2 regions of the Synechococcus sp. TAK9802 genome follow, and region 2 is predicted to be linked to the other one. Evidence: riboswitches for the same ligand, from Rfam matches in the RefSeq annotation. Region 2 holds a riboswitch; the other holds the start of a gene.
The links. A riboswitch is a leader RNA that binds a small molecule or an ion and turns the genes downstream of it on or off. The one in region 2 is predicted to bind cobalamin.

Region 1 (3,399 bases), 450 kb from region 2:
CAGTCCGCTGGAATCAGACCACGAGATGCCTGCACCCGCACCCAGGTTTTTGTTGTAAGCGCCAGGTGCTCCATTGAGCGTCAGCACATCGAGAATCGGATCACTGGGATAAGCACTGGGCCACACCGCCAGCATGTCTTCCTGTCCCACCAATGGCCCCGCGGTAATGGTGATGGAGTCACCAATTGGGAACGAATAAAACAGCTTGTCGATTGCAAAAACATTGGCCCCTCCATCTGCTTGATAAGCAGTCTCCAAAACAGAGAGTGCGGAGGGGCCGCCGCTGCCGAACACACTGGAAGCACCAATGTTTCCAGCGCGTAAAACCGTGCTCAGAAGATCTCTGCCAGAAAACGAGGTCTCCAAGGCCAATTGGAGGTCGTAATTAAAAACAGTTGCGCCCGCGTCCCTGTTATTCGTTGAGCGGAGTTGATCGGCAGATCCCATAAAGCGGTTGGCTCCAGCGACAAATGTCGCGAGACCAGAAAGCTTGGTGGTGGTGGAGAACTGGGTTGCTTCCAGTTCGCCCACCCGGGCCTCGAGGCCGTCAACGCGACCCTTGAGGATGGCCAGCTCGGTTTCGAATTCCTTGAGCAGGCGACGCAGCTCGTCGGTCACTTCAGTGATCCGGTCGAGGCAGGCGTTCAGCAGGGCAGCCGCTTCGTAGCGGGTCATGGCACGGTTGCCACGGAAAGTGCCGTTGGGGTAGCCGGCGACGCAGCCGTAGGTCTCAACCAGACCAGCCAGAGCCTGATAGGCCCAGTCGGTGGGGTAGACGTCAGAGAACTGGGTGACGCTGGTGACCTGATCAAGGCTGTTGCCACTGGCAGTAGCCGCGTAATCAGAAACGCCGTTGATGTTCAGCTCGGTGGCTTGGGCTGCTGGGCTGTTGACAACAGCCAACGGGGCCATCAGGCCAAGGGCGGCAGGAGCCACCAGCAGTTGCTGGAAAATTTTCATTTGTACAAATAAAAGAAACCCCAGAGGTGATCTCTGGGGTCAGAAGCTGTGAAACGGCGTGCTCGTGATCAGTCGATCAGGGCCACCCAGGCAAAGGCCATGCCGATACCCATCCAGATGCCGGCGCCAAGCCGTTGCCCCTGGGAGCCGAGGCGCTCAACCAGAGACTTGGACCAGCTGCTCACCACCAGCAGCAGCGCGCCTTGGCCAATCAGCAGGCCCAGGAAATAGGTGAACAGCGGGGTGGGTTCCGCACCGACGATGGTGCTGCCGAGCAGAAAACCGTGCAGGGCCACCAGCGGCAGCAACCAACGGGTGGAGGCCACGGTGAGAGCCATCAAACCCTCCACCACCAGGCTGAGGGAGACCATGGCCTCCGCCTAGGGAGCAACAGCATCCGGCAGGGGGATGAACTGCGACAGAACACTGCCGCCCAGGCCAGCAGCCAGCAGAGGAATCACCCAGGCGCGGGGACGTTGCAGGCCGATGAAGGCGATGGCCAGCAGAAACAGCAGATGGTCAGGACCCAGCAGCGGGTGGCCAATGCCACTAAGCAATCCCTGCAGAGCGGAAAGGTCTGTGCTGTCTCCCATCCCGAAGGGGTGATGGGCATGGGCAGGGCTGAACAGGGAAAGGGCGACCAATCCTGCAGTGGAGATAACACCAGCCCGCAGCATGGGGCTGGCTTTCGTGAATGCATTCATACGATCCTCGTCGTTTGGAATCCTGGCGGGCGTTCTGACTGACGTGGGCGGAGAGCCGACGTTTCACAGCTGCGGGACAGCGGCAGATTTTCACTGCTCTTTCCCCGTTTCCTTCAGCGGCTGATCCCCGCTGAAACCAGAGCCCTCACACTACAGAGCGCTGCAGCAAGTGCCACAAACCAATGGAAAAGTCACTTATTCACGCTCCACCTCATTAGTTTTGAGGCTCTCGGCCAAAACTCTCTTGCTTCGCATGGGTGCAGGTCTAACCCTTGTATTTCTGGCGCTGATCAGTAGTGGATGTCGCCAAGTTGCCAACCAAGACCAAGCCAACACTGGAAAACCTGTTGTGCTCACCACCTTCACGGTGCTGGCAGACCTGGCCCGCAACGTGGCGGGAGATCGCCTGACCGTTCGATCCATCGTGAAACCGGGGTCGGAGATTCATGGCTACCAGCCCACACCCAGTGACATCGAACGGGCCAGCGATGCCGATCTGATCGTGGAGAACGGGCTGGGGCTCGAACTTTGGGCGAGGAAATTTACCGCCAGCGCCGGCAACATTCCCACCCTGACCCTCTCCGATGGAATGGAGCCTCTGCTGATCGAAGAGGACGCCTACGCCGGTAAGCCCAACCCCCATGCCTGGATGTCGCCGCAGCGCACCATGGCCTACGTGGATCGCTTCGAGCAAGCGTTCCGCGAGCTGGATCCGGCAGGAGCTGATGAATTCGCTACCAACGCCTCCTCCTACAAGCAGAAACTGAATCAGCTCGACCAGGAGTTGCGGGCCGCACTCGCAATGCTTCCCAAAAAGCGTCGTGTGTTGGTGAGTTGCGAAGGAGCCTTCACATAACTAGCCAGCGATTACGGCCTTGATGAGGCTTACCTATGGCCTGTAAATGCTGAAAGCCAGGTCACACCAAAACGCATGGCACGTTTGATCAACACCGTGCGCGAACGCCAGATCCCAGCGATCTTCTGTGAAAGCACAGTGAGCGATAAAAATCAGAGACAGGTTGCAGCCGAATCCGGCGCTCGTTTCGGAGGGACCTTTTATGTGGACTCTCTCTCAACTGAAGATGGACCGGCTCCATCACTGCTGAAGCTGCAGCGTCACAACGTCGAACTGTTGATTCAGGGATTATCAGCAGGCGAAACAGTGAGCAACTGAACCTTCGCCCAGCAAAAATCGAATGATTGCTGGGCGCTAGCCAGAAAGAATTTGGATGTCGTTCGTCTGAACACGAACGACGCTTTCACACGTTGCAGGCAGCACCTAAGCCCTTTCACCCAATCTTGCTCCAGAAACCCACTGGGGTTATTCCAAAAGGATCTCCATAGCAAGGGCTCGTTCGCTCAGGACCAGCCGTTAGTCGATTGGGATTCGACGTAAGCGGCAACATCAGCAATGTCATCTGCGCTGAGCTTGGCTCCAAACGCAGGCATACCGTTCTTGCCGTTGGTCACCTGATAAGCGATGGCTTCTTCATGGCCATCGTTGTAGTTGGCGAGATAAGCCTTGAGATCGTCCTGTTGGAGCGTGCGCTGACCGTTAACGACGTTGCCGCCTCCGATGTGGCAGGCCGCGCAATTGGACGAAAACACCTGCTCACCATGGGCCACATCTGCAGCAGAAACCATGGAAGGCGCGAACAACGCGATCAAAGCGGCCAGCGCGAGAGAAAAAGGTGACGCATGGATAGGTGTTTTGACTCACGAAGCTTGCTCTTGA
Region 2 (3,399 bases):
GCCGAATATGGGGTAGCCAATCTTCACCTGATCAACTGCGCCCGCGTTGAAAAGAGCTATTGGCAATCGCCTTTGCTCGCACCAGAGAAGGTGAACGATGCGCTGCTTGCGGGGCTGGAGCGCGCCAGCGACACGGTGGCGCCCCGGGTGCATCAGCACAGGCGCTTTCGCCCCTTTGTTGAAGACCAGCTCAAGGATCTCTGTGCCGGACGGCACTGCTGGATGGCCCAGATGGGGGCCTCCCTTCCCTTGCGGGACACCCCACCGGGAGCTGCCGTGGTGATGGTGGGGCCGGAGGGTGGTTTTGTGCCGTTTGAACTGGAGTTGGCCCAGGCGGTGATTGCGCAGCCCGTGCATCTGGGATCGCGCACCTTGAGCGTGGACACGGCCCTCACCACCGCTCTGGCCCAGGGATGATGGTGTTGCGTGTGTTGCTTCAACAGCGAAGGCAATGAACGATCTGGCTGGCTTGCAAGCTCTTGTTGAGGACGTCGGGTCTGGCAACGTCATCGATGCCGAACTGCTCGATGGGTGTCCGGTGGAAGCCCACGAACTCGATGAAATGGATGCGTCCCAGGCCGCGCAGGTCGCCGCCCATTGCTTCGGCCTGCTCTTTGATCACAAGGTGGAGCAGCTGGAGGGGATCGAGGCGGATCTCGATGCAGGCCTGTGGACCGGCACCGTTGATGGCTTCGGATTTCAGATCAGCCGTGATGACGTCGGCGATCTGGTGCTCGATTTCTCGAACCAGCCGGCGTGACGGTTGATGAGCTGCGCAGCGACCTGACGGCCCGGCTTGGTGAGCAGGTGGAGCAGGTGTTCACCCGGGATGGAGCCCCTGTTGACGACATCACCGAGCTTTATCAGCCCTCTCCGGCGGGTTTTGGCGGCCAGCTGCGACTGAAACGCAGCGGCCGCCGCCTGGCCTGGGAGCTCTGGCTGGAAGACGGTGATCGCTGGAATTTCCACACCACCGACCTTGCCGACGCACTTCCAGAGGCCTAATAAGCCTTGATCTGACGCGTTGTGGTGGCGCCGGTAGAGTGGGGTGCTGGTTTCAGCGGGGAACAGCCGCTGGAGGAAATGGGGAAAGAGCAGTGAAAATCTGCCGCTGTCCCGCAGCTGTGAAACGTCGGCTCTCCGCCCACGTCAGTCAGAACGCCCGCCAGATCAAACCGACGAGGATCGACTTTTGAATTCTTTGCCACTGGCCCTGCGCAGGCCGCTGCAAATCGCTGGCCCATCGCTGCTTGCGGTTCTTCTCCTGGCCAGTCCAGCGTTCGCCCACCATCCCTTTGGCATGGGAGACAGCACAGACCTTTCGGCTCTGCAGGGATTGTTGAGTGGCATTGGTCACCCGCTTCTAGGTCCTGACCATCTTCTTTTTCTGCTGGCCATCGCTTTCATCGGCCTGCAACGTCCCCGCGCCTGGGTGGTTCCTCTGCTGGCTGCTGGCCTGGGCGGCAGTGTTCTGTCGCAGTTCATCCCCCTTCCTGATGCCGTGGCTCCCTGGGCGGAGGCCATGGTTTCCCTCAGCCTGGTGGTGGAGGGTTTGATCGCTCTCACCGTGGCCTCCACCCGTTGGTTGCTGCCGCTTGTGGCCCTGCACGGTTTTCTGCTCGGCAGCACCATCGTTGGAGCGGAACCCACCCCGCTGTTCACCTATTTCCTGGGCCTGCTGATTGGCCAAGGCGCGCTGCTGCTGGTGGTGAGCAGCTGGTCCAAGTCTCTGGTTGAGCGCCTCGGCTCCCAGGGGCAACGGCTTGGCGCCGGCATCTGGATGGGTATCGGCATGGCCTTTGCCTGGGTGGCCCTGATCGACTGATCACGAGCACGCCGTTTCACAGCTTCTGACCCCAGAGATCACCTCTGGGGTTTCTTTTATTTGTACAAATGAAAATTTTCCAGCAACTGCTGGTGGCCCCTGCCGCCCTTGGCCTGCTGGCCACTGGCGCCAATGCCGCCGAGCTGAACATCAACGGCGTTTCTGATTACGCGGCTTCCGCTGATCAGGTCACCAGCGTCACCCAATTCTCTGACGTCTATCCCACCGACTGGGCCTATCAGGCTTTGGCTGGTCTGGTTGAGACCTACGGCTGCGTTGCCGGCTACCCCAACGGCACCTTCCGTGGCAACCGTGCCATGACCCGCTACGAAGCGGCTGCCCTGCTGAACGCTTGCCTCGACCGCGTCACCGAAGTGACCGACGAGCTGCGTCGCCTGATGGCTGAGTTCGAAACGGAACTGGCCATCCTCAAGGGTCGCGTTGACGGCCTCGAGGCCCGCGTTGGCGAACTGCAAGCTGCTCAGTTTTCTACCACTACCAAGGTTTCTGGTGTCGCGACATTTGTCGCTGGTGCAAACCGGTTCATGGGATCTGCCGATCAGCTCCGGTCGACGAATAACAGGGATTCAGGTGCCACTATTTTTAATTACGACCTCCAGTTGATCTTGGAGACCTCGTTTTCCGGCAGAGATCTATTGAGCACGGTTTTACGCGCTGGCAACTTTGGTGCTTCCAGTGTGTTCGGCAGTGGCGGCCCCTCCGCACTGTCTGTTTTAGAGACTGCTTATCAAGCTGAAGGAGGGGCGAATGTTCTTGCAATCGACAAGCTGTTTTATTCCTTCCCCATTGGCGAGTCCATCACCATCACCGCGGGGCCGTTGGTTGGGCAGGAAGACATGCTGGCGGTGTGGCCCAGCACTTACCCCAGTGATCCAATTCTGGATGTGCTGACGCTCAACGGAGCTCCCGGCGCTTACAACAAAAACTTGGGTGCGGGTGCAGGCATCTCGTGGTCTGATTCCAGCGGAATGCGGGCATCTGCCAACTACGTCGCTGCCAATGGCTCAATTAGCGACTCTTCTCAAGGCGGCATTGCTACAGATGCGGCTGGAGGATCTGGCACGGTTCAGCTGGGTTGGGAGGCGGAAGGTTGGAATGTGGCCGCCATCTACTCCCAGATCCAGAACGGACATGACTTGATCGGCTACGCCACACCATTCACGCAGCAGAATCTGAATGAAAAGGGTGTTACCCATGTCTTTGGTCTGGGTGGATCCTGGGCGCAGGAGGAGATCGGTTGGGTTCCTGCGATCAGCGCCGGTTGGGGACTCAATAGCAGTGATACCGACAGCAGCGGTGAAGTGAGCACCAGTCAGTCCTGGACGGTTGGGCTGGAGTGGAACGATGTGTTGATGGCGGGAAACAATGCCGGCATGGCAGTGGGTCAGCCCGTTTTTGCGACGGACCTGCGAGGTGGCGACACCCCTGCTGATGGTCAGTTCATCTGGGAGTGGTGGTACCAGTTCCAAGTGACCGACAACATCAGCGTCACCCCGGCGCTGTTTTATCTGTCGCGACCCAGGGGTGAGCTCACGCCGTACGGTTCAACCTTC

Region 1: linked by a shared signal. The riboswitch ahead of SynTAK9802_RS02285 (HupE/UreJ family protein) and the one ahead of SynTAK9802_RS04925 (HupE/UreJ family protein) in region 2 are both predicted to bind cobalamin.

What each region holds. Positions count from the first base shown of each region.
Region 1 is NZ_CP047937.1:415,179-418,577, reverse strand. It holds gene SynTAK9802_RS02290 (iron uptake porin) at 1-960, opposite strand, end outside; partial or broken gene SynTAK9802_RS02285 (HupE/UreJ family protein) at 1,029-1,553, opposite strand; cobalamin riboswitch at 1,671-1,820, opposite strand; partial or broken gene SynTAK9802_RS02280 (metal ABC transporter substrate-binding protein) at 1,918-2,838, shown strand; gene SynTAK9802_RS02275 (c-type cytochrome) at 3,024-3,308, opposite strand.
Region 2 is NZ_CP047937.1:867,496-870,894, forward strand. It holds gene SynTAK9802_RS04910 (16S rRNA (uracil(1498)-N(3))-methyltransferase) at 1-417, shown strand, start outside; gene SynTAK9802_RS04915 (hypothetical protein) at 452-760, shown strand; gene SynTAK9802_RS04920 (hypothetical protein) at 757-1,005, shown strand; cobalamin riboswitch at 1,036-1,185, shown strand; gene SynTAK9802_RS04925 (HupE/UreJ family protein) at 1,193-1,825, shown strand; gene SynTAK9802_RS04930 (iron uptake porin) at 1,894-3,399, shown strand, end outside.